Regions from separate parts of the Mesorhizobium robiniae genome, predicted to be linked through region 3. Evidence: predicted binding sites of a transcription regulator. Region 3 holds the regulator's gene; each other region holds the start of a gene.

Region 1 (7,973 bases), on a different contig from region 3:
AGCCCGGCCAGCACACGCGCCGTCTGTTCGCCGATCTGCACGAACCACGGGTTATCGGCGGCCTCAACGAAACGCTTGATATAGTCGGGCCGATCGGGCGGATGGACCACCGGGTCGCCGAGCGCGAAATGGTGTTTCATTTTGGTGCCGAAGGCGATGTAGCCGTCAGCGTCACCGAAATAGGAAAGGTTGCGCTGGACGGCGGTCGAATAGGCGAGCGAAAAATTGCCGTGCTGGCGGACCAGCGCCAGGCGCTGAACATGCGTCAGCTCCCGCCGCTCTACCTTCGGCGCTGCGCCCTCGAGCAGGCGGTCGAAATGAATGCGCAAGGAGGGCATTGTCGAGATTCCGCGTCCCGCGCTTCACTACTGGGAGTACCCGCCAGCTCGCGGGCTTCGAATCAATCTCATTGGGCGGTCTGATTGTCGATCATATCGCGCATGTGCCCTATAGAGCGCAACTGGGGTGGTGAACACCATGAAATGGTAGCAGCGAGAATTGAACGAAAGCCCAGCAATTGGGCTAAACTGGCAATTGGGCATAAAAATGAGGGGCTTCGGCCGAACCGAAACCCCTCCTTCACGATTTATCAGCGTGGACCTTGGAGCGAGCCGATCCCTAGACCGCGATCTTGCCGCCGCCCTGTTTGGTGATGGCGACGACCGACGGCCGCACCGGCATATCGGGCTTGAAGTCGGGCCAGCGGGTCGACAGGTCCTCGTAGTAAGAGGGACGGCCAAAAGGCTCCCAGTCTTCGCCGCCATCGGCCGGATGCTGGACTGCAACGAAGGCGGTCTGGTCGTCAGGCGTGAATAGCGGGCCGCACATTTCTGCGCCGATCGGCACGCGGAAGAACAGCTTTGACGTCGCCCGCGCCTCGCCTTCGGTGTCGACCGCCCACAGGCCGTCGGTGCGACCGGTCGCCTTCGGACCCTGGCCGTCGGTCGAGACCCAGAGCCGGCCGGCCGCATCGATGGCGCAATTATCCGGCATGCCGAACCAGCCATTGGCGGTCGTTGCGGTCGAGAAGGTGGCACCGACTTCGGCCACCGAGGGATCGCCGCATTTCAACAGCACTTCCCACTTGCCCTTGGCAGCAGTGAAATCGCCACCGTCCTCGACGATCTCGATGATATGGCCGAAGGCGTTTTCGGCGCGCGGGTTGGCGGCGTCGACCTGCTCGGCCTTGCGCTTCGAATTGTTGGTCAGCATGACGTAGACCTTGCCGGTCGTCGGGTTGGGCTGGATGTCCTCAGGGCGATCCATCTTGGTGGCGCCGAGAAGATCGGCGGCAAGCCTTGTCCCGATCAGCACGTCGGCCTGGCTGGCAAAACCGTTTTCGGCGGTCAACGGGCCCTGACCGTGAACCAGCGGCAGCCACTCAAGCGTGCCGTCCTCGGCGAATTTGGCAACGTAGAGCGTGCCGTCGTCGAGAAGATCCATGTTGGCGGCACGGTCCTCGGCGTTGAATTTGCCTGTGGTGACGAATTTGTAGACATAATCGAAGCGCTCGTCGTCGCCGAGGTAGAAGACGACGCGGCCATCCTTGGCGACGATCGATTCGGCACCCTCATGCTTGAAGCGGCCCATGGCTGTGCGCTTCTTCGGCACCGAATTCGGATCGTTGACGTCGACCTCGACGATCCAGCCAAAGCGGTTCGGCTCATTCGGCTCCTTGCCAAGGTCGAAACGGTCGTAATGCGCCGCCCACTCATAGGCGCCTTCGGGAATGCCCAGGCGCTTGTAGTTGGCTGCCTCCGGATGATCGGCCGGCAGTTCGCCGGAGAAATAACCGTGGATGTTTTCCTCGGCCATGACATAGGTGCCCCAGGGCGTGACGCCGCCGGCGCAATTGTTGACGGTGCCGATGACCTTGGTGCCGGTCGGGTCGGCATTGGTCTTGACGCGGTCATGGCCGGCGACGGGACCTGACAGTGCGATCTCGGTGTTGGAGGTGATGCGGCGATTGAGCTTGCCGTCGCGCACCACTTGCCATTTGCCTGATACCTTGCGGATCTCGACGACGGTGCCGCCATGCGCGGCCATCTCGACATCGACCTGTTCCTTGCTCAGCGGCGCCTGCTTGGCCTCACCCTCGACGATGGTGACGAGACCCGGAAACATCAGATGCGGGTTGGTGTATTCATGGTTGACCACCAGCAGGCCATGCTCGGCCGAGCCGTCGAGCGGGATGTAGCCGACATAGTCGTTGTTGTAGCCGAACTGTCTTTCCTGGGCCTGCGCCGACTGCTTTGTCGGATCGAATTCCGGCGAATCGGCAAACAGCGGATCGCCCCAGCGCAACAGCACGTCGGCGTCATAGCCCGGCGCGACATGATGCTTGTCGTCGACGCCTGCCTCGATCTCGTCGAAAGTGAAGGCCGAGCCGGTGGCGGCGCGGGCATCGTCGGCAAGCATCAGCGCCAGCGGACTGACGGTGACGGCAATGGCGGTCGCCGCGAGCGATCCCTGCAGGAACCCACGGCGCGAGAAACGCGCGGCGATGATTTCGCCCATCGTCCGGTTGTCGGTGGGATTGGTTCCTGGCCCATCGTTTTCCTCGAGCAGGCTGGTGCGGAACTGGGCGTCGGGGGCGCGATGTTCAGACGAGCGATGTTCAGTCATGGGGGGCTTGCCTCTGGCTTCTTTGGGATGGCTGGAGCGTCTTGCTTGACTGACCGCTATCGCCAGCAGATCACAGTTTGATGACGTTGCCGGCCAATTTCCAGTCCCGATTCCGTGTCTATGGTCGGCCCCGCTTGACCGCGACCGACGCTTCGGAAACAAGATCTGCCGCAGGCACGGAAGCACCGCTTTGAGAGGGACAAAAAGTGAGTTTTTGGGGACTGGGGCAGCTCGGCATTTCGACGGTGATCTTCCTTCTGGCGGCGACGGCGGCCAAGCAATGGGGACTGGCGCCGAGCCTCGGCAAGATCATTCTGACCTTGGCGCTCTATTCACTGGGCAATCTGATCATGCTGAGGCTGATCCGTGAATTCGGCATGTCGGTGTCGTTCAGCCTGTCGGCGGTGATCCAGCTTGTGTCCGTGAACGTGGTGGCACTGGTCTTCTTCGGCGAGCGCGTCAATGCGTTGCAGGCGGCCGGGATCGTGCTCGCTGTCGCAGCGGTGGCGCTGATCACGCTCGGACCCTATCTGCAAAAATTGTAATTGCGAGGGCCGATGAAGAACACCACAACCAAGTTGCTCGGCTGGATCGAATTCCCGGTGCTGCTGGCCGGACTGGTCATCGCCGGCGGACTATGGGGGTTCGAGGAACTGATGGAGGTGGCGCGGGACGCCACGCCGCACGCCTTCGACACGGAAATCCTGCTTGCCTTCCGTGAAGCGGGCCAGCCCGACGATCCGATCGGACCGCCATGGCTGGAAGGGGCGATGCGCGACATCACCAGCCTCGGCAGCGCCAGCGTGCTCGTGCTGATCACCGCTGCGGTGATCGTCTATCTGCTGCTGATCCACAGGCCGGGGCCGGCATTTCTCGTTTTCGTAGCGGTGGCGGGCGGGCAGGCCTTGTCGAGTACGCTGAAGCTCGGAATCGATAGGCCTCGCCCCGAGTTGGTCTCGCATCTCGCCGACGTGGCGACGCTTTCGTTTCCGAGTGGCCATGCGATGCTGTCGGCGGTAACATATTTGACGCTGGGCAGCATGGCGTCGCGCTTCCTGCCCGGGCGAACGACGAAGATCTACGTGCTGTCGCTGGCAGTGCTGACGACGGTGCTGGTCGGCATCAGCCGCGTCTACCTCGGCGTTCATTGGCCGTCCGACGTGCTGGCCGGCTGGTGCGCCGGCTTCGCCTGGGCGATGCTGTGCTGGCTGGCCGCATGGGCGCTACAGCGATGGCGCGGGCAGATCGACGCCTGAACGCCGCCGCGGCTAGTACTCCTCGAAATTTGTGACGGCGAGGGCCTGCTGTCCCAGTTGGCGCGCAGGCTCTGCAGGACACAACCAATCTTGGTGCGTGCATGTCTGACATATACATCATGATGCTTGAAACATGATAATGATGGTATTATGCATGGGAATGCAGACTCAGACGGGGTTTTTTAGCCGATGATCACTGCCGCGCAGATGCGCGCCGCAAGGGCGCTGGCCGGCATCGATCAGAAGACGCTTGCCGAGCGCGCCGGGGTTTCGCTTCCAACCATCCAGCGCATGGAAGCGAGCGACGGCGTGGTCAGGGGCGTGGTCGACACGCTGATGAAGGTCATCCAGGCCCTCGATGAGGCCGGCGTGGAACTGATCGGCGAGAATCAGGCCAGCGAGCGCGGCGGCAGGGGCGTGCGCCTCAAGCCGGTCGTGCCGAAGAGCCCGCCGGGCTGAGTCGCTAAAAGTCGCGACGGCGACCGCCGACAGTCCTGCCGACGATCTCGCCGCCTTGGTTTTTATGCATGTCGTTGCCGACCTGCATCAGGAGCGAAAGGCAGTCCATGGATCGGCGGGCAATTCATCAACCGGCCCAAAGACCGGCAAAGCCGACATTTTCTGAACTGTTCACCCCGAAGCTGGTGACAGTGCTGCGCGAGGGCTACACAGCAGAGCACTTCAAGGCCGATGCCATTGCCGGGCTGACCGTGGCCATCGTGGCGCTGCCGCTGTCGATGGCGATCGCGGTCGCCTCCGGCGTGACGCCGGAGCGCGGGCTCTACACGTCCATTATCGGCGGCTTCCTCGTCTCGGCGCTCGGCGGCAGCCGCTTCCAGATCGGCGGGCCGGCCGGCGCCTTCATCGTGCTGGTAGCGGCAACGGTGGCGCGGGTCGGTGTCGACGGGTTGCTGCTGGCGACGATGATGGCCGGCATCTTCCTGCTCGCCATCGGCTATCTCAGGCTTGGCACCTACATCAAGTTCATTCCCTATCCGGTGACCGTTGGCTTCACCGCCGGCATCGCCATCACCATCGTCTCCGGCCAGATCGTCGAGCTGTTCGGGCTGAAGCTCGCCGGCAAGGAACCCGGACCGCTGGTGCCGAAGCTGATGGCGCTCAGTGAGGCGGCCGGCACGATCAATCTCGCCGCCACCTCCGTGGCCGTACTGACCATCGTCGCTATTGTCCTGATGAAGCGATGGCGGCCGAAATGGCCTGCCATGCTGATTGCCATCGGCCTTGCGTCGCTCGTCGTGGCGCTGTTTTCCCTGCCTGCCGAAACCATCGGCACGCGCTTCGGCGGCATCCCGCGCAGCCTGCAAATGCCGGCCTTTCCGCCGATCAGCTTCGACAAGGTAATCGACGTCCTGCCGGACGCCATAGCCTTTGCGCTGCTTGGCGCGATCGAATCGCTGCTGTCGGCGGTTGTCGCCGATGGCATGACAGGAAGGCGACACCGCTCCAATTGCGAACTCGTGGCGCAGGGCTTTGCCAACATCGCGTCGGCCCTGTTCGGCGGCATCTGCACCACCGGCACCATCGCCCGAACGGCGACCAACGTGCGGGCCGGCGCGCATGGACCGGTTTCGGGCATGATCCACTCGGTCCTCCTGCTTGCCCTGATGCTGGTGGCGGCGCCGCTGGCCAGCTACATCCCGCTTGCAGCCCTCGCCGGCGTGCTGGCGGTGGTGTGCTGGAACATGTTCGAGAAGCAGGCCTTCGCCACGTTGCTGCGTGCCTCGCGCGGCGACGCGCTGGTGCTGATGGCGACCTTCCTGATCGTCGTCTTCCGCGACCTCACCGAAGGCATCGTCGTCGGTTTCGCCCTGGGCTCGATCCTGTTCATCGACCGCATGGCCAAGAGCATTGCGGTTGAGCCGGATCAGAGATTGGTGCAGGACGATGTCGCCGACCAAACCGGTGCCGCGAACGCATATGATTCCAGTGAAGCCAGCGATACCGACACCGTCGTCTACCGTATTTCGGGCGCCTTCTTCTTCGGCGCTGCCTCGACCGTCGCCACGGTGCTGGACCGCATCGCCGACCAGCGCAAGAACTTCATCCTCGATTGCTCGGCCGTGCCGTTCTTCGATTCGACTGCAGCCAACGTCATCGAGGGCGCAGCCCATAAAGCGAGGCGGGCCGGCGTGCGCTTCATCATCTCAGGCGCTTCGCCTCAGGCACGTCGCATGCTGATCAACCACGGGGTCAAGCGCCCGCTGGTGACCTACGCCGCTTCGATCAGGGATGCGCGGGCGCAGTTGGAAGGGAAGCGGAAGATGGACTAGCGATCAGGATTTTACCGGTCAGTGGGTCATTTGTCAGGTGCAAGGATGTCCGCCCGTTGCTTCAGTTTCCACCATGATCTTTTGTCCGGACATTTTTGCTCTTTGCAGCCGCGCTTCAAAAATGGAACCACATTCATGGTAGAGTTCGCGCACTGATTTGCCAGTATGCATGACACATCCCCGTGAAATCGAAGTGATCCTATGCCGACGGCGCCAACACTTGAACTTCGCCGCTATTCGCGCCTGAAAAATTTGCGGGAGCGCGCAGAACGCCAGGGTGCTGCATTGCAGTTCTGGGCGCGTACGGCATCGCTCGCCGTGATCTCCTGCTTCTTTTCATCGATCAGCCGCTGGGATGCCTCGCTGCTCTTCGTGCTGGCGGGCCTCGTGCTGTTCCAGCTCGTCGGCCTGATCCAGTTTCTCTTTGCGCGCCGTCGCAACGCGCCATGGTGGATCGGTTACCTCGTGGGTACGCTGGACATCATTCTGTTGACCGTTCTGCTGGTAACGCCCAACCCGTTTTCCCTGGAGGTCGCGCCGGCCGCGATGCAACTGCGCGAGGGCAGCTTCAAATTCCTGCTGATTTTCGTATGCCTTGGCGCGCTGACCCTTTCGACACGATTGGCGCTCTATCTCGGCGCGCTCGCGGCCTTGACGTGGGCGATCGGGGTGGGGTGGGTGATTTTTCATGCGGGAACCGTCATTCCGGCGACGAACCTCTATTCGCTGCCGATGACAGAGCGACTGAACCTCTATCTCAATCCCAATTTCGTCGATACATTCGCGCAGGCGACCAACGTGTTGGTTGTGCTTATTATCGGCGCGATCATGGCGCTGGTCGTGTCTCGTTCCCGACATCTGTCGGAAGACTATGTCAAGGCAGAGCGCGCCCGCGCCAATCTTGCCCGGCATTTTTCGCCCAATGTCGTCGACCAGCTCGCCACGGATGACGAGCCCTTCGGCCCGGTCCGCCGGCAGGATATCGCGGTGCTGTTCGCCGACATCGTCGGCTTCACACACTATTCCGAGGATCATCCGGCCGAAGCAGTGTTCGAACTTCTGCGTCAGTTCCACCGTCGCATGGAGCAGGTCGTTTTCGACCACCATGGCACAGTCGATAACTATATTGGCGATTGCATCATGGCGACATTCGGGGTTCCGCAAGCCAGCCATGACGACGCGACTCGGGCCATCCAATGCGCTGAAGCGATGATCGCCGCTCTCAAAGACTGGAATGTGCAGCGGGTGTCCAGGGGATACCCGCCGCTGGACGTTCGGATCGGTGCACAATATGGCGCAGTCGTCATCGGCGCGGTCGGCAGCGAGCGCAATCTGTCCTTCGCGGTGGTGGGCGACACCGTCAACGTCGCCAGCCGTTTGCAAGCGCTCTGCCGTGAGCTTCAGGCGAATATTTGCTTTGGGTCACGACTGATTGAGGCCGCGCAGGCGGAATCGCCCACGACACAGTTGAATGCGCGCGATCATGGACCGGTGAGCATCCGCGGCCGGGACGAACCGGTCCATGTTTGGGTCGAACACAGAGCCGAAAACCAGGGCGCTGTTGCGGTCTCGGCGTGATATAGGCCGCCATGTGAAACGCCGCACTTCGGCCGGATAGCGGCCGCGCCATAGGGGTATGTCCTGACCCAGGCCGCTCGCCCGGCAGATGCGCGTGTTGTAGGTCCGATAGCGCGACAGCGGCACGGCGATGCAGCCATCGCCAAGTGTGACCTCGATCAGGCGGCGACGCTCCGATCCGTCCTCCGGTTCGGGCAAGGCATCGCCGACATAGAAGGCCGCA
Region 2 (7,973 bases), 290 kb from region 3:
AGGCGCTGGAAATATCGCCGGCCTGGGCAGCCTGGCTGAGGGCGGCGAGGGCAAGCGGGATCATCAAAAGAGCACGCATCGCAGGCAACTCCGTTTCGGGCTGCCGCAGCGTATCGCATGACCGCGAAAATCGAAACCGATTTCGGAAAGGATCATGCGCAGAATCAAAGTGTTACAGCGTCCTTTGCGCGTCCGAAAGGACGCGCGGCGCTGTAATCCAAACGCTATTTCTTCAAGCTCGCTTCGATCAGGAGGTCGGCGTTGCGGGCGACGGATTTCGCCGGTCCGCCGGCGCCGAACAGCTGCCCGCTGATATAGGCGCCCTCGATCAGAAGCAGCAGCCCGTCGCCCAGCGTATCGGCGTCGCCGGCACCCATCGCCGCCGCCATGGCGCGCAGGCGTCTTCGCAATTCCTGCTTGTTGGCCTCGCTCACCACGCGGGCCGGATGGCCGTGCTCGGGATATTCGACGGCCGCATTGGTCATGCCGCAGCCCCGGTAATCGGGTTTTTGCGTGCGCTTGCCGATGCGGGTCAGGAAAGCGGCGATCTGCGCGCGCGGATCGCCGGGATGGGCAGCCACCGCCTCGTCGAAGCGGGCCCAGAACTCGAGGTCGTATTGCCGCAGATAGGACGCCGCCAATTCGTCCTTGGAGGGAAAGCTGCGATAGAGGCTGGGCTTGGTGACGCCGGCACGCCGTACGATCTCGTCGACGCCGATTGCCCTGATGCCTTGCCGATAGAACAGGTCGCGGGCCACGCGAAGGATTTTCTCGCCGGCCCTCGGCAAGGCTAACGCGCGAGGGTCCTTGATGGACGTTTCAATATTTTTGTCCGATGGCATGCAACAACTCGCTTGACAATGTTACTGACCGGTACGTATTGATGGCCTCAAGCAATTGCAACGTACCGGTCAGTAACATGATAGCTCAATCTCGCCCGTTTGGCCAGCGCTACGCTTTCGTCGTGGTCGCCGTCATTTTCCTCTGCCTGTTGATCGCAGCAGGTCTCCGGTCGGCACCGTCGGTCATGATGCTGCCGCTGGAGGAGAGTTTCGGCTGGCGGCGCGATGTCGTCTCGCTCGCCGCGGCGATTGGCATCTTTCTCTACGGCCTGACCGGGCCGTTTGCCGCGGCACTGATGGAACGGATCGGGCTGCGCCGCACGCTACTGGCTTCGCTGGTGGTGATGTCGGGCTCGACGGCGCTCAGCCTGTTGATGACCGAGCCGTGGCACCTGCTTCTCACCTGGGGCGTGTTTTCGGGCGTCGGTTCCGGCGCGGTCGCCACGGTGCTTGGCGCCACCATCGTCAACCGCTGGTTCAAAACCAATCGCGGCCTAGTGATGGGATTGATGTCGGCCTCCGCCGCCACCGGCCTGCTGGTGTTCCTGCCGCTGCTCGCCGCGCTCGCTCAATGGGGCGGCTGGAAGCCGGTCGCCATCGCCATCGCGGTCGCCACTGCCTGTCTGGTGCCGCTGGTATGGCTGCTGGTGCCGGAGCGTCCGGCTTCTATCGGCATGGTGCGCTACGGCGCTGACGCCGACGACGTGCCGCCGGTTCCGCCGGCCTCGCAGGGCAATTTCCTCTCGCACACGCTCAGCACGCTGCGCCGTGCCGCCGGCACCCGCGTGTTCTGGTATCTGTTTGCCACCTTCTTCATCTGCGGCTTCACCACCAATGGACTGGTCGGCACGCACCTGATCGCGTTTTGCGGCGACATGGGCATCGGCCAGGTGCAAGCCGCCGGCCTGCTGTCGCTGATGGGCATCTTCGACCTGATCGGCACGACGCTGTCGGGCTGGCTCACCGACCGCTTCGATCCCCGCAAGCTGCTCGGCGTCTATTATGCGATCCGCGGCCTGTCGCTGATCTATCTGCCCTATTCCGGTTTCTCGTCGACCAGCCTGATCATCTTTGCCGTGCTCTACGGATTGGACTGGATCGCCACCGTGCCGCCGACACTCAGACTGTCGAACGAGGCGTTCGGCGACCGCAGCGGGCCGATCGTCTTCGGCTGGATCGTCGCCGGCCACCAGGTGGGTGCGGCGACCGCCGCTTTCTTCGGCGGCACCATGCGTGAATTGCAGGGCAATTACGAGCTTGCCTTCCTCATAGCCGGCATGACGGCAATAGCCGCAGCCTGTATCTCGCTGTTGATCAACACCAGTAGGCCGGCATTCGACCCGGAACCGCAAGCGGCTTAAGGTGTGACGGCTGAGCGCTAATCTCCCCCCTCGAGGGGGAGATGGCCGCGAAGCGGCCAGAGGGGGTCGGTCCGACCGGGCTCGGCCCCATATTGCAGACGCATGAGGTCGGCGCTCCACGCGAGACGACCCCCTCTGTCGCCTCCGGCGACATCTCCCCCTCGAGGGGGGAGATCGCCTGCTTGTCGATTGTCAGAAAACCTTCATGGTTTCGAGATGCGGCTGAAACATTGACCCTGGAGCTTGGCGGCGACGTTCAACGCCATCCAGGAGACAGCCATGAACAAGATTTCGCGCCGCGCTTTCGTCACGTCGGCGAGCGCCATTGGCCTCGTCGGCGCCTCGGGCCTCGCGCTGCCCTACTATTCGCGCGCCAATCAGCGGCCGGCATTCACCCATGGCGTCCAGTCCGGCGACGTCGACGCAACCAGCGGCATGATCTGGACGCGCACCGATCGCCCGTCGCGCGTCATGTTCGAAGTCTCCTCGACCGAGAATTTCGCCAACGCCGTCCGCCTTGCGCCGCTCGATACCTCGCCGGCAAGCGACTACACGGTGAAGCGGCTGCTCACCGACCTCGCCTCCGATCAGGACATCTTCTACCGCATGACAGCGGCCGATCTCGCCGACATCAACGCCGTCTCCGAGCCGATCGTCGGCCGTTTCCGCACGGCGCCGGCCTCGAAGCGCAATATCCGGTTCGCCTGGTCGGGCGACACCGCCGGCCAGGGTTGGGGCATCGACGAAACCGGCATGAAGACCTACGCCACGATCGGCAAGCATACGCCCGACTTCTTCCTGCATTCCGGCGACACCATCTATGCCGACGGCCCGATGAAGGACGAGGCGGACCTGCCCGGCGGCGGCAAGTGGAAGAATACTGTTCTCATCGACGAAAAGCGCAAAGTTGCCGAGACGCTGGACGAGTACCGGGGTCAGTGGAAGTACAATCTGATGGACAGGAACGTGCTGGGGCTCAACGCCATCTGCCCGACCTTCTACCAGTGGGACGACCACGAGGTGGTGAACAACTGGTCGGATTCGAAGGACCTGAGCGCCGACGACCGCTACTCGGAAAAATCCATTCATGTGCTGGCAGCACGCGCGGCACGCGCCTTCCACGAGATGACGACGATCCGCTACGAGCCGTCGGAACCCGGCCGGGTCTATCGCAAGATCGCCTATGGGCCGTTGCTCGACATGTTCTTCCTCGACATGCGTTCCTATCGCGGCGCCAATGGCCCTGGCATGCAGGATACGGTGACGCCGCAATCGCGCCTCCTCGGCGAGCAGCAGACGAAGTGGCTGAAGCGCGAACTGGCAAATTCCAACGCGACCTGGAAAGTCATCGCCGCCGACATGCCACTCGGTCTCGTCGTCTGGAACGACGCCACGGAGAAGGCCGGCGCCGAAGCCGTCAGCAATGGCGACAATGGCCCGGCCAAGGGCCGCGAACTGGAAATTGCAGACCTTCTTCGCTATATAAAGAACGCTGGCATCAGCAACACCGTCTGGTTAACCGCCGACGTGCATTACACGGCGGCGCATTACTACAATCCAGACAAGGCGCAGTTCCAGGACTTCAATCCGTTTTGGGAATTCGTCTCGGGTCCGCTCCATGCCGGCACGTATGGACCCAATGATTTCGATATGACCTTCGGTCCGGAGCTGAAATTCATCAAGGCGCCGACAGCCGAGCAGGGGCAGAACCTGCCGCCGTCAGCCGGCCTGCAGTTCTTCGGCCTCGTCGACATCGACGGCGCCACCGAACAGATGACGGTGCGGCTGATGGATCGCGACGACCACGAACTCTACAAGATGACGCTCGATCCGGTGCGATCGGCGTGAGGAGCCATCCTCGGGCGGAGAAACGCGAAGCGGAGCGCAGATCCAAAGTCCCAGGCGTCGAAGCGCGGCGTCGCTTCGCTCTTGCTACGCTCCGGGATGACGACTGCGGACGGCGGCAGTCAGTCCGGATAGCAGACGGTTGGAATCTCGGGCCAGACCGCGCTGTCGCAGCCGGCGTTTTCCTGCCTCTGCTTGAAAGCGGCGCTGACCGGTCCGGTCACCACCGGGTCGACGCCATCGGGAGCATCGGCAAAGCGCTGTTCCGCCAGACGCGTATCGGACGGCAGGGCAAAGCCTGCTTCCAGCGTCGCGGCCGAGTGCGCCGCGCCAGCCGCAAGGAGGACGGCGAGGGCAGCCCATGCGAGGATTGGCCGATATCCGATGCCCGTTTTGCTCATGAAATTTGAACTGTCCCGACCGCGAAAGGTTCCGCTTTGGTTAATAAATCCATTTCACACCAAGACGCTTAAGATTTGGTGACCATGTATTTGGTGGCACGCCTCCTCTTTCGCAATTGCGAAAAACCCTGTATGAGCCGCCCAACCGAAAGAGGCAGCGCCTTTTGGCCTGCTGCCTGCAACGCTCCCGAGACCACAACATGAAAATTCGTAATATCGCGATCATCGCGCACGTCGACCATGGAAAAACCACCCTCGTCGACCAGCTTCTGAAGCAGTCCGGCTCGTTCCGCGACAACCAGCGCGTCGCCGAACGTGCCATGGATTCCAACGACCTCGAAAAAGAACGCGGCATCACCATCCTGGCCAAGGCGACCTCGGTCGACTGGAAGGACACCCGCATCAACATCGTCGACACCCCCGGCCACGCCGATTTCGGCGGTGAAGTCGAGCGCATCCTGTCGATGGTGGACTCGGCCATTGTGCTGGTCGATGCCGCCGAGGGGCCGATGCCACAGACCAAATTCGTCGTCGGCAAGGCGCTCAAGGTCGGATTGAAGCCGATCGTCGTCATCAACAAGATCGACCGGCCGGACGCCCGCCATGTCGAGGTGGTCAACGAAGTGTTCGACCTGTTTGCGGCGCTCGACGCGACCGACGAACAGCTCGACTTCCCGATCCTCTACGGTTCAGGCCGCGACGGCTGGGTCTCGGAAAACCCTGAAGGTCCGAAGGACCAGGGCCTGTCGCCGCTATTCGACCTCGTTATCAAGCATGTGCCGGCGCCGACCGTTCATCCCGGCCCGTTCCGCATGATCGGCACCATTCTGGAGGCCAACCCGTTCCTCGGCCGCATCATCACCGGCCGCATCGAATCCGGCACGCTGAAATCCAACCAGGCGGTCAAGGTGCTGCACCACGACGGCACCCAGGTCGAAACCGGCCGTATCTCGAAGATCCTGGCTTTCCGCGGGCTCGAGCGCCAGCCGATCGACGAGGCGCAGGCGGGCGATATCGTCGCCATTGCAGGCCTGTCGAAGGGCACCGTCGCCGACACGTTCTGCGACCTGTCGGTGACTGAGCCGCTGCATGCGCAGCCGATCGATCCGCCGACCGTGACGATGTCGTTCCTCGTCAACGATAGCCCGCTGGCCGGCACCGAGGGCGACAAGGTGACCAGCCGTGTCATCCGCGACCGCCTGCTGCGCGAGGCCGAAGGCAATGTCGCGCTGAAGATCGAGGAATCGCCTGATAAGGATTCGTTCTTCGTCTCAGGGCGCGGCGAATTGCAGCTTGCCGTGCTGATCGAGACGATGCGCCGAGAAGGGTTTGAGATTGCCGTGTCGCGTCCGCGCGTCGTCATGCAGCAGGGCGAGAACGGCGAATTGCTGGAGCCGGTCGAGGAAGTCGTTATCGACGTCGACGAGGAGCATGCCGGTGTCGTCGTGCAGAAGATGTCGGAGCGCAAGGCCGAGATGGTCGAATTGCGGCCGTCAGGCGGCAACCGCCAGCGCATCGTCTTCCACGCACCGACGCGTGGCCTGATCGGCTATCAGTCGGAACTGTTGACCGACACGCGCGGCACCGCTGTCATGAACCGGCTGTTCCATGCCTACGAGCCCTACAAGGGTGAGCTGCCGGGCCGCACCAACGGCGTGCTGATCTCCAATGAACAGGGTGAATCGGTGGCCTATGCCATGTGGAACCTGGAAGACCGCGGCCCGATGGTCATCGATCCGGGCGTCAAGGTCTATCAGGGCATGATCATCGGCATCCATAGCCGCGACAACGACCTCGAGGTGAACGTGCTGAAGGGCAAGAAGCTGACCAACATCCGCGCCGCCGGCAAGGATGAGGCGGTGAAGCTGACGCCGCCGATCCGCATGACGCTGGAACGCGCGCTGGCCTGGATCCAGGACGACGAGCTGGTCGAGGTGACGCCGAAGACGATCCGGCTGCGCAAGCTCTATCTCGACCCGAATGAGCGCAAGCGTTTCGAGAAGTCGGCGAAAGTGGTCGGCGCGGCGTAAGCTTTTTTCTCCGGAAACAATTGTCGAGGGAGGGAGCATTGCTCCCTCCCTTTTACCCGCCGGCGGCCGAGATAATGGCCTCGCGGTCGGATTCTGCGGCAAGATCGATCAGGATCGACGTTCCCTCGCGCGCCGGCTTGCGCAAGGCCTTGGCCTCGTCCAGACCGACGACCAGCAATCGCTTCTCTTCCCAAGCCTGAAGCCGCGATCGCGAGATACGGAGTTCGCTGGCGAGCAGCCGGTCGAGCCGCAAGGCTGTCGGCATCTCCAGCCCGAGTTGGAGTTCGAGAGCGGTGTTTCGCGGCCTGCCGCCGAGCACCTCCTTATGAACGGCTGCTTCAGGAAACTCCTCGACGCGCCCGATCCTGCTTCGCAGTGCGACAACATCGAAGGCATGGCGATGCGCCAGGGCGGGGTCGTTGCTTTCGAGCGCCTGCAAAAGCGCAGGCTCGATGTCGCGGCGGTTGCACCGCTCCAGAATGCCGAAATTCCAGGAATTTTCGCAATCGATGCAGCGGTAGATCAACCACGCATCGATGCGTTTGCCATTGGCGTTGACGCGGAATTTTCCGCTGCTGTGATAGGCCTTCAGGCCGCCGCAGCGGTTGCAGTTGATCAGAGGTCGAGGTGCGGTCTTGGGTGCGATCACCCAGCGGATACGCAGTATCGAAGACATGCCGAAAAGCCCTTCCCGTCGGGAAGTTCGTCAGATCGGCGATGTCGAGATGCCCATGCGGGCACGGCGTGGCGAGAGGCTGCGGCGATCGGGAATCAGGTGTCGCGGATGCTTGTGCGCGACAGCGGTTCAGCAGTGCCAAACCGGTCTCGAACCGCCACCCTGAAGAACACGTGATATGAAACAGAGGTCGCGAATGCGGCGCCCTGCATTGTGTCGGGGGAGTTGACGAGACCGGCGGTTACGTAGGCAAAATGAAGCTCGAAATTGTGTTGGGGCGCAACTTCTAGCCGTGGGGCGGCGAGCCGACAAGCCCTTTCCACTATCGATGCTACCGCTGCGGGGACAGTTGGGTTAATATCGATCGGTCAACTCCCAAGCAAAGATCCCGGTCATGCAGTTCACGTCGCTTCTGATCTTCGCCGCCGCTCTCTTCGTCGCCGCTGGCTCGCCTGGCCCCTCGATCGCTGCTTTGGTGGCGCGGGTCATCGCAAAGGGCTTTCGCGACGTGTTCCCGTTCCTGCTCGCCATGTGGATCGGCGAGGGCATCTGGCTGTCGCTGGCGGTGTTCGGGCTGGCGGTGGTGGCGCAGACCTTCCATCTCGCCTTTGTCGTGCTGAAATGGGTCGGCGTTGCCTATCTTGCCTACCTCGCCTGGAAGATGTGGACCGCCCCGGTCGAGGCGCGTGAGGGCGAGATGCCGCGCGAGGAGTCGGCCGTCAAACTGTTCTTTGCCGGCATGGCGGTGACGCTCGGCAATCCCAAGATCATGATGTTCTATCTGGCGCTGCTGCCGACCATCATCGATCTCGCCTCGG
Region 3 (7,973 bases):
CCGTCGCTTCGAACTTGATGCGCGCAGCTTCCTGCGTCGCGAAATAAGCGAATCCCGCCATCGTCAGGCTGGCCAGCGCGACGGCAATGAAAGCGACGGTCGGAAAGAACTTCTTCAATTGCTGATGCGGCCCATGCGGTTCCCCATCTTTATGCGCATGTCGTTACGCCAACACAATGGCGAGGCCAAGCCATCATGGCGGCTGGCATACTACACGACTGGTGCTTAGCCGGCTTTATTTCCGGAGCTTAGGCGGCGATCTTGAGCGCCCCCCGGCCCCGGAATGGCACCGGGCGGGCACTTACCCAGGATGATCATGCCCAGCACCTCGTCCTGGGTCACATCGCTCGTCCGCGCCGTGCCAACCACCTGACCGTTCTTCATCACGCAGACACGGTCGGCAAGCTCGAAGACATCGTGGATGTCGTGGCTGATCAGGAAGATGCCGATGCCGTCGGCCTTGAGCTGCATGACCAGTTCGCCGACCTGTGCCGTTTCCTGCGGCCCCAATGCCGCAGTCGGCTCATCCATGATCAGGATGCGGGCGTTGAACAGGATTGCGCGCGCGATCGCCACCGACTGCCGCTGGCCTCCGGAAAGCTTGACCACCGGTTCCTTGAAGCGCTGGAAGCGGGGATTGAGCCTGCCCATCACCTTGCGCGCCTCGGCCTCCATGGCACCATCGTCGAGCGTGCCCCAGCCGGTCATCAGTTCGCGGCCGAGGAAAAGGTTGGCGGCGGCGTCGACATTGTCGGCGAGCGCCAGCGTCTGATAAATCGTCTCGATGCCGTATTTCTTGGCGTCGCGCGGGTTGGAGATCGAAGCCTCCTCACCATTGACGAAGATCTGGCCCGAATCGCGCTTATAGGCGCCGGACAGGATCTTGATCAGCGTCGACTTGCCGGCGCCGTTGTGGCCGAGCAGTGCCACCACCTCGCCCGGGAAGAGGTCGATCGACGCATCGTCGACGGCGCGAATGCCGCCGAAGGCAATCGAAATGTTGCGCATATCGATCAGTGGCGTGGGAGCAGTCGTGTCAGCCATAATCGCCTTTCCTTAAACGCGCTTGCGGTAGACGGTGTCGAGCCAGACCGCGATCACCAGGACGGCACCGACGACGACGCTCTGAAGCGGTGAATCGATGCCGAGCAGCACCATGCCGGACTGCAGCGACTGCATCAGAAGCGCGCCCAGCATGGCGCCGAGCACTGTGCCGGAGCCGCCGGCCAGCGATGTACCGCCGATGACGGCTGCGGCGATGACCAGCAACTCGTCCAGCGTACCCAGCGCATTGGTCGACGCATTGAGGCGGGCCGATGCAATCGCCGCGCTGATTGCGGCCAGCACGCCCATGATCATGAACACCTTCATCGTCACCCAGCGCGTGTTGATGCCGGCGAGCTCCGCCGCTTCCGGATTGCCGCCGATGGCAAAGACATAGCGGCCAAAACGCGTACGCTTGGTAATGAATGTCATGACGATGCCGACTGCGACCGCGATCAGCACCGGTATGGCGATGCCATGGGCGATGAACAGTCCGCCTTCGGGGACGGTGATGCCGCTCCGCTGGGCGTATTGGCGAACGATGCCGACCGGCCAGGGATAGGAATTGGCGATCCAGACGGCGCCGAGGATGGCGGCGCAGGCGACAACACCAAGCAAGCTCTCCGCCCAGACGGGGCGCAGCGGAAATTTGAACCGCTTGCGTTGCGACCGGCCGTTGAGCAGCATGAAGGCGACGGCCATACAGGCCAGAATGCCGACGATCCAGCTTGCGGTTGCGCCGATCGAGCCACGCGGCCCGCCCCCCATGAGCTGGAAGGTGGCGTCGAGCGGCGCGACGGTGCGCCCGCTGGTCATCAGCCACGCCATGCCGCGCCAGATCAGCAAGCCGCCCAGCGTCACAATGAAAGCCGGAACCTCGAGATAGGCGATGATGAAGCCCTGGAGCGCGCCGATCATAAGGCCGAGCACCACGCCGGCAGCCAGTGCGATGATCCATATCCAGGGATTTCCAACCTGAAATCCCAAGACGCGGATGAGGAATTCGGCCTGGGCGACGCCCATCACCATGCCGATCACGCCTTCGACGGAGCCGACCGAGAGATCGATGTTGCGCATCACGATGACAAGAACCATGCCGGTCGCCATGATCGCGACCGACGAGGTCTGCACCGATAAGTTCCAGAGGTTGCGCGGCGTGAGGAAAAGTCCGCCCGATAGGATGTGAATTCCAACCCAGATGACCAGCAGCGCGCCGACCATGCCGAGCATGCGTATATCGAGTTCGGTTGCCTTGAGGAACCGCCCGACTGCGCTGAGCTCGGATTCACGCGCCCGGTCTTCGGCCGTGTTGGCCACCGGTGAGTTGGATGCCGTGTCGGTCATGATGTCCTCCGACCGGGTTGCCGTCTGGCGCGGATGCCGGAACAGGATGCTATTTGCTTTCCACGGTCATTTAAAGCGGAAGTCATTTGAAGCGGAAAGCCTCTCGAAAAACGCCGCGGCCTGACAGCCGCGGCGTTCGTTTCCTTGCGAAGTTGTCCAGATCAGTTGCAGGCCGCAACGCTGCCCGCGGCGACGCCCGCACAGACTTCGTCCTTCTTGATCCAGCCGGCGTCGATGACGACGTTGAGATTGTCCTTGGTGATGGCAATTGGTGTCAGGAACAGCGACTTGACGGCATTGCCGCCCGGCGTGGTGAAGTCCTTGACGCCCGCAATGTCGGTCATCTGCTTGCCGTCTGCCAACTGCGAGGCGATCTCGGCAGCGTTCTTGCCGAGCTCGCGCGCGTCCTTCCACACCGATACGGTCTGTGTGCCGAGCGCGATGCGGTTCAGCGCCGCATGATCGCCGTCCTGACCCGATACCGGGACGGATCCGGCCAGGCCTTGGGCCGTCAGTGCCGCGACGACGCCGCCGGCGGTGCCGTCATTGGCGGCAACCACCGCGTCGACCTTGTTGTCGTTGGCGGTCAGAAACTGTTCCATGTTCTTCTGGGCATTGGCGGGAAGCCAGCCGTCCGTGTAGGCCTCGCCGACATTTTTGATCTTGCCGCTGTCGATGGCATCCTTGAGCACTTCCATGGAGCCGGCGAACAGGAAATCGGCATTCGGATCAGCGCCGGAGCCCTTGATGAAGACGTAGTTGCCCTCCGGTTTCACCTTGAACACTTCGCGGGCCTGCATGCGGCCGACTTCCTGGTTGTCGAAAGTCAGGTAGAACACGTCCTTGTTCTCGATCAGCCGGTCATAGCCGACGACCGGAATGCCTTCGTCCAGCGCCTTCTGCACCGCCGGCCCGATGGCCGAGGCATCCTGCGCCAGGATGATCAGCGCATTGGCGCCCTGCGAGATCAGGCTTTCGACATCGGTCAGCTGCTTGCCGGGATTGGACTGCGCATCGGCGGAAATATACTTGTCGCCGGCGGCCTCGATCGCCGCCTTCATGGCGGCTTCGTCGGTCTTCCAACGCTCTTCCTGGAAATTCGACCACGAAACGCCAATGACCTTGTCCTTGGCCTGTGCGACCGATGCGAGCGTCAGCGACATGGCGACCCCCGCCAGAATGGCGGCTGTGAATCTTTTCATGATATTCCTCCCTGCACCGCGTGCGGCGCGACCAGACTGACCCGAGGGCCGGCATAAAGGCTCCTATTTTTTCGAGCCTCGAAAAAACACTGATCCAACGCCGAAGCGCTGTCAACATCAATTCTGATGGATTTTGATGGCTTTCCGGCTTTTTTTCGAGCCTCGGAATAAACCGTGACAGCGGCTTCTGCTTCTGCCACTATTTGTCCGACATTATCGACGGCTTCCGATTTATGAGTCGCCGCGGTGACAGGGAGGAAGCAGCAGAATGTCGGTTGGAATCCGTCATGACGATTTGCGCCGCCGCAACCGGGCGATGGTGATTTCGGCCGTACGCCGGGCCGGCCAACCATCGCGGACCGAGATCGCGGCAACCACCGGCCTCAGCCATTCGACCATATCGGCGATCTGTTCAGACCTGATCCAGGAAAGCATCCTGACCGAGAGCAGAGCGAGCGAGGCCGTTTCGCTGAAACGCGGCCGGCCGCAGGTCGGCCTCGGCCTCAATCCGGAAGCGGCAGCGGTGTTGGCCGTCGTGTTGTCGCTGAATTTCCTGTCGGTCGCCGTCATCGATTATGCCGGACAAGTGGTCGCCGAGGAACAGCGCCGGCTGGACACGCTGACCATGTCGCGCGACGAGCTGATCGGCGAATGTGTCGCCATCGTCCGGCGACGGCTCGAAGATCCCGACCTCGACGTCCAAAGCGTCGCCCGCATCGCACTGGCGATCCAGGGCATTACCGATTCGCATGCGCGCGCCATGTTGTGGTCGCCGATCACGCCGCAAACGAACATCGCTTTCGCCGACATTCTTGAACGCGAATTCGGCATCCCGGCCATCATGGAGAACGACTGCAACATGATGGCCGTGGCGCTGCGCTGGCGCGACCCGGATCGCTACCGCAACGATTTCATCGCCATCCTGCTCTCACACGGCATCGGTATGGGGCTGGTGCTGAAGGGCGAACTGTTCACCGGCACCCATTCTTCAGGCGGCGAATTCGGGCACATGATCCATCGGCCGGGCGGCGCGCTTTGCCGGTGCGGACGGCGCGGCTGCGTCGAAGCCTATGCCGGTAACTACGCCATCTGGCGCAATGCAAGGCAACTGAGCGAGAATGCCGAACCGGTCGCCGATGTCAGCGATGCCGACATGCGGGCACTGGCGGCCCGGGCGCGCGAGACGGACGGACCGGAGCGCGAAGCCTACCGTAAGGCCGGCGAAGCGCTCGGCTTCGGGCTAGGCAGCCTGTTTGCGCTGATCGATCCGGCGCCGGTCGCCATGGTCGGCGTCAGTGCTGCCGCCTTCGACCTGATCGAGCCGGCCCTGCGCGAGGCCATCGCCCAGACCGCCGGCGGCCAGCATTCGGGTTCCATTTCCTTCGACACCGAGCCGAACGAATTGCCGCTGATCCGCGAAGGCTGCGCCATGCAGGCGCTGAATTTCGTCGACCAGGAGATTTTCGCGCCGGGCGCGCAAGGAAAGTCCGGCACGATCAGGAAGGACGTAGCCTGAGTTCGAAAGGCAAGGAAAAAAGGCGGATTGCGGCTTGGGATGTGTCGAGTTTCAGGTCAGGCCGCGCCGGAGTCGAAGACGGGCGCGAAACAACCAAACCGGTGGCTTCCGAGAACCAGAACGGAGCGTAACGTTTAAGTACGTGCCGGAAGCGCAGGAAATCGCCATTCGCGGGCCGGCATCACCTGGAGTATCAGCCTAGTCTTCCCTGATCGCATAGCCCGCGCCGCGGATGGTGCGGATGACATCGGGCATGCGACCATTGTTGACCGCCTTGCGCAACCGCCCGACATGGACGTCCACCGTGCGCTCGTCGATGTAGATCGTCTCGCCCCAAACATTGTCGAGCAATTGGCTGCGCGAGAAGACCCGACCGGGGTGCCGCATCATGAATTCGAGCAGCCGGAATTCGGTCGGCCCGAGCCGGATCTCGCTCTTCTTGCGGTAGACCCTGTGCGATTCGCGATCGAGCATGATGTCGCCGACCTTCAGCACGCTGGACAGCACTTCCGGCTTGGCGCGGCGCAGCAGCGCCTTGACCCGGGCCATGAATTCCGGTGTCGAGAACGGCTTGACCAGATAGTCGTCGGCCCCGGTCGAGAGCCCGCGCACCCGGTCGCTCTCCTCGCCGCGCGCGGTCAGCATGATGATCGGCAACCGCTCGGTTTCGGGACGCACCCGAAGACGCCGGCAAAGCTCGATGCCGGAAACCGCCGGCACCATCCAGTCGAGCACCAGAAGATCGGGTACGTTTTCCTGCAGCCGGATTTCGGCCTCGTCGCCGCGTGTCACCACCTCGACCTGATAGCCTTCGGATTCCAGATTGTAGCGGAGGAGGACGCCCAGCGGCTCTTCATCCTCCACCACCATGATGCGCGGCGCGATCATCGATCGGTCACCCCCGTCATGTCGCCGGCGCCGTCGTCGTTTCGTCGAGCTTCGGGCGATCCGCCGGCAACTGCTGCCCGGTCACGACATAGTAGGCGTTTTCGGCGATGTTGGTTACATGATCGCCAATACGCTCGAGATTCTTGGCGCAGAACAGAAGATGCGTGCAGGCGGTGATGTTGCGAGGATCCTCCATCATGTAGGTCAGGAGCTCGCGAAAAACCGCCGTGTATTTGACATCGACCTTCTCGTCGGCTGCGCGCAGTTCCTTCAACGCGTTGGCGTTTCGCGACACGTAGTGCTCGACCACGCCGCGGAGCTGTTCGAGAACGAGATCCGCCATTGCGTCGATACCGTGCGAGAGATTACGCGGCGTGGCGCTCTGTCCGACTGCGCTGACCCGCTTGGCTATGTTCTTGGCCAGGTCGCCGATGCGCTCCAGATCGCCGGCCATGCGGATTGCGCCAACCACGGCGCGCAGGTCTTGTGCCATCGGCTGCCGCTTGGCGATCAGTGTGATCGCGCTGTCGTCGAGTTCGCGCTGCCGGGCATCCATGATGGCATCGTCCGAAACGACGCGCTGCGCCATCGCATTGTCTGACGCGAGCAATGCGCGGATCGACGCAGCTACCATCGCGGCGGCAAGCTCGTCCATGTCACGGATCAGCCTGTCGATGTGTTCCAATTCCTCGTCGAAGGAGGCGACGGTATGTTCACCCATGATGCTGTCCTCGTGTTCGAATTCGCCGCCGGACCGCTCAGCCGAACCGGCCGGTGATGTAGTCCTGGGTGCGCTTGTCGTCGGGGTTGGTGAACATCTTGTCGGTCGCGCCCTCCTCGACCAGATAGCCGAGATGGAACATCGCCGTTCGCTGCGACACGCGCGCTGCCTGCTGCATCGAATGGGTAACGATGACGATCGTGTAGTTCTGACGCAGCTCGTCGATCAGCTCCTCGACGCGGGCGGTGGCGATCGGATCGAGCGCTGAGCAGGGCTCGTCCATCAGGATCACTTCCGGCGACACCGCGATGGCGCGCGCGATGCACAGGCGCTGCTGCTGTCCGCCGGAAAGGCCGGTGCCCGACTCGAGCAAGCGATCCTTGACCTCGTTGAACAGGCCGGCCTTCTTCAGGCTCGATTCGACGATGCCGTCCAACTCCGCCTTGCTCCTGGCCAGACCGTGAATGCGCGGACCGTAGGCGACGTTTTCGTAGATCGACTTCGGAAACGGGTTCGGCTTCTGGAACACCATGCCGACGCGAGCTCGCAGCTCGACGACATCGATTTTCGGGTCGTAGACATCCTCGTTGTCGAGCGTGATCTTGCCGCTCACCCGCGCGATGTCGATCGTGTCGTTCATTCGGTTCAGGCAACGCAGAAAGGTCGACTTGCCGCAACCCGATGGGCCGATCAACGCCGTCACCTGGTTCTCGCGGACATCGAGATCCACGTCGAACAGAGCGCGCTTCTCGCCGTAGTGAACAGAGACCTTTTCGCCCTTCATCTTGATCGAAGGTTCGTTGGTTCCGCTACTCAGTTTCTGTTCGACGCTGGCTTCCGTCATGATGTTCATATCCTCTAACTCCTTACCAGCGCCGCTCGAAGCGCCTGCGCAGTATCACCGCGATGGCATTCATGATGACCAAAAACACCAGCAAAATCAAAATCGCCGCCGAAGTCTTCTGCTGGAATCCAGCTTCCGGGAAATCGGCCCACATGAATATCTGCACCGGCAGGATCGTCGCGGGATCGGTGAACCCGCCGGGAATGTCGACGATGAAGGCGACCATGCCGATCATCAGCAACGGCGCGGTTTCGCCCAGCGCATGCGCCATTCCAAGGATGGTGCCGGTCATGATACCCGGCATCGCCAGCGGCAGGACGTGATGGAATACGGTCTGTACCTTGGACGCTCCGATGCCAAGCGCGGCCTCGCGGATCGACGGTGGCACGGCGCGCAGTGAAGCGCGTGAGGCGA

Evidence for each region. The regulator PhoB, encoded in region 3, activates phosphate uptake and scavenging genes when phosphate is short. The targets are predictions, from matches to a motif close to TGTCATNNANCTGTCAT.
Region 1: the regulator PhoB is predicted to act here: its motif matches at 2,695-2,711, upstream of ABID19_RS10175 (PhoX family protein).
Region 2: the regulator PhoB is predicted to act here: its motif matches at 2,394-2,410, upstream of ABID19_RS19630 (alkaline phosphatase D family protein).

What each region holds. Positions count from the first base shown of each region.
Region 1 is NZ_JBEPMC010000003.1:404,929-412,901, reverse strand. It holds gene ABID19_RS10180 (phosphatidylglycerol lysyltransferase domain-containing protein) at 1-338, opposite strand, end outside; gene ABID19_RS10175 (PhoX family protein) at 619-2,625, opposite strand; gene ABID19_RS10170 (hypothetical protein) at 2,832-3,170, shown strand; gene ABID19_RS10165 (phosphatase PAP2 family protein) at 3,183-3,881, shown strand; gene ABID19_RS10160 (helix-turn-helix domain-containing protein) at 4,071-4,340, shown strand; gene ABID19_RS10155 (SulP family inorganic anion transporter) at 4,448-6,172, shown strand; gene ABID19_RS10150 (hypothetical protein) at 6,206-6,343, opposite strand; gene ABID19_RS10145 (adenylate/guanylate cyclase domain-containing protein) at 6,374-7,750, shown strand; partial or broken gene ABID19_RS10140 (lipo-like protein) at 7,811-7,973, opposite strand, start outside.
Region 2 is NZ_JBEPMC010000007.1:9,982-17,954, forward strand. It holds gene ABID19_RS19615 (hypothetical protein) at 1-79, opposite strand, end outside; gene ABID19_RS19620 (TetR/AcrR family transcriptional regulator) at 225-842, opposite strand; gene ABID19_RS19625 (MFS transporter) at 920-2,203, shown strand; gene ABID19_RS19630 (alkaline phosphatase D family protein) at 2,483-4,051, shown strand; gene ABID19_RS19635 (hypothetical protein) at 4,171-4,449, opposite strand; gene typA (translational GTPase TypA) at 4,650-6,479, shown strand; gene ABID19_RS19645 (DUF1062 domain-containing protein) at 6,532-7,155, opposite strand; gene ABID19_RS19650 (LysE family translocator) at 7,550-7,973, shown strand, end outside.
Region 3 is NZ_JBEPMC010000007.1:297,715-305,687, reverse strand. It holds gene ABID19_RS21090 (CHASE domain-containing protein) at 1-118, opposite strand, end outside; partial or broken gene ABID19_RS21085 (ATP-binding cassette domain-containing protein) at 249-1,044, opposite strand; gene ABID19_RS21080 (sugar ABC transporter permease) at 1,057-2,388, opposite strand; gene xylF (D-xylose ABC transporter substrate-binding protein) at 2,550-3,590, opposite strand; gene ABID19_RS21070 (ROK family protein) at 3,859-5,106, shown strand; gene phoB (phosphate regulon transcriptional regulator PhoB) at 5,305-5,994, opposite strand; gene phoU (phosphate signaling complex protein PhoU) at 6,011-6,715, opposite strand; gene pstB (phosphate ABC transporter ATP-binding protein PstB) at 6,753-7,568, opposite strand; gene pstA (phosphate ABC transporter permease PstA) at 7,582-7,973, opposite strand, start outside.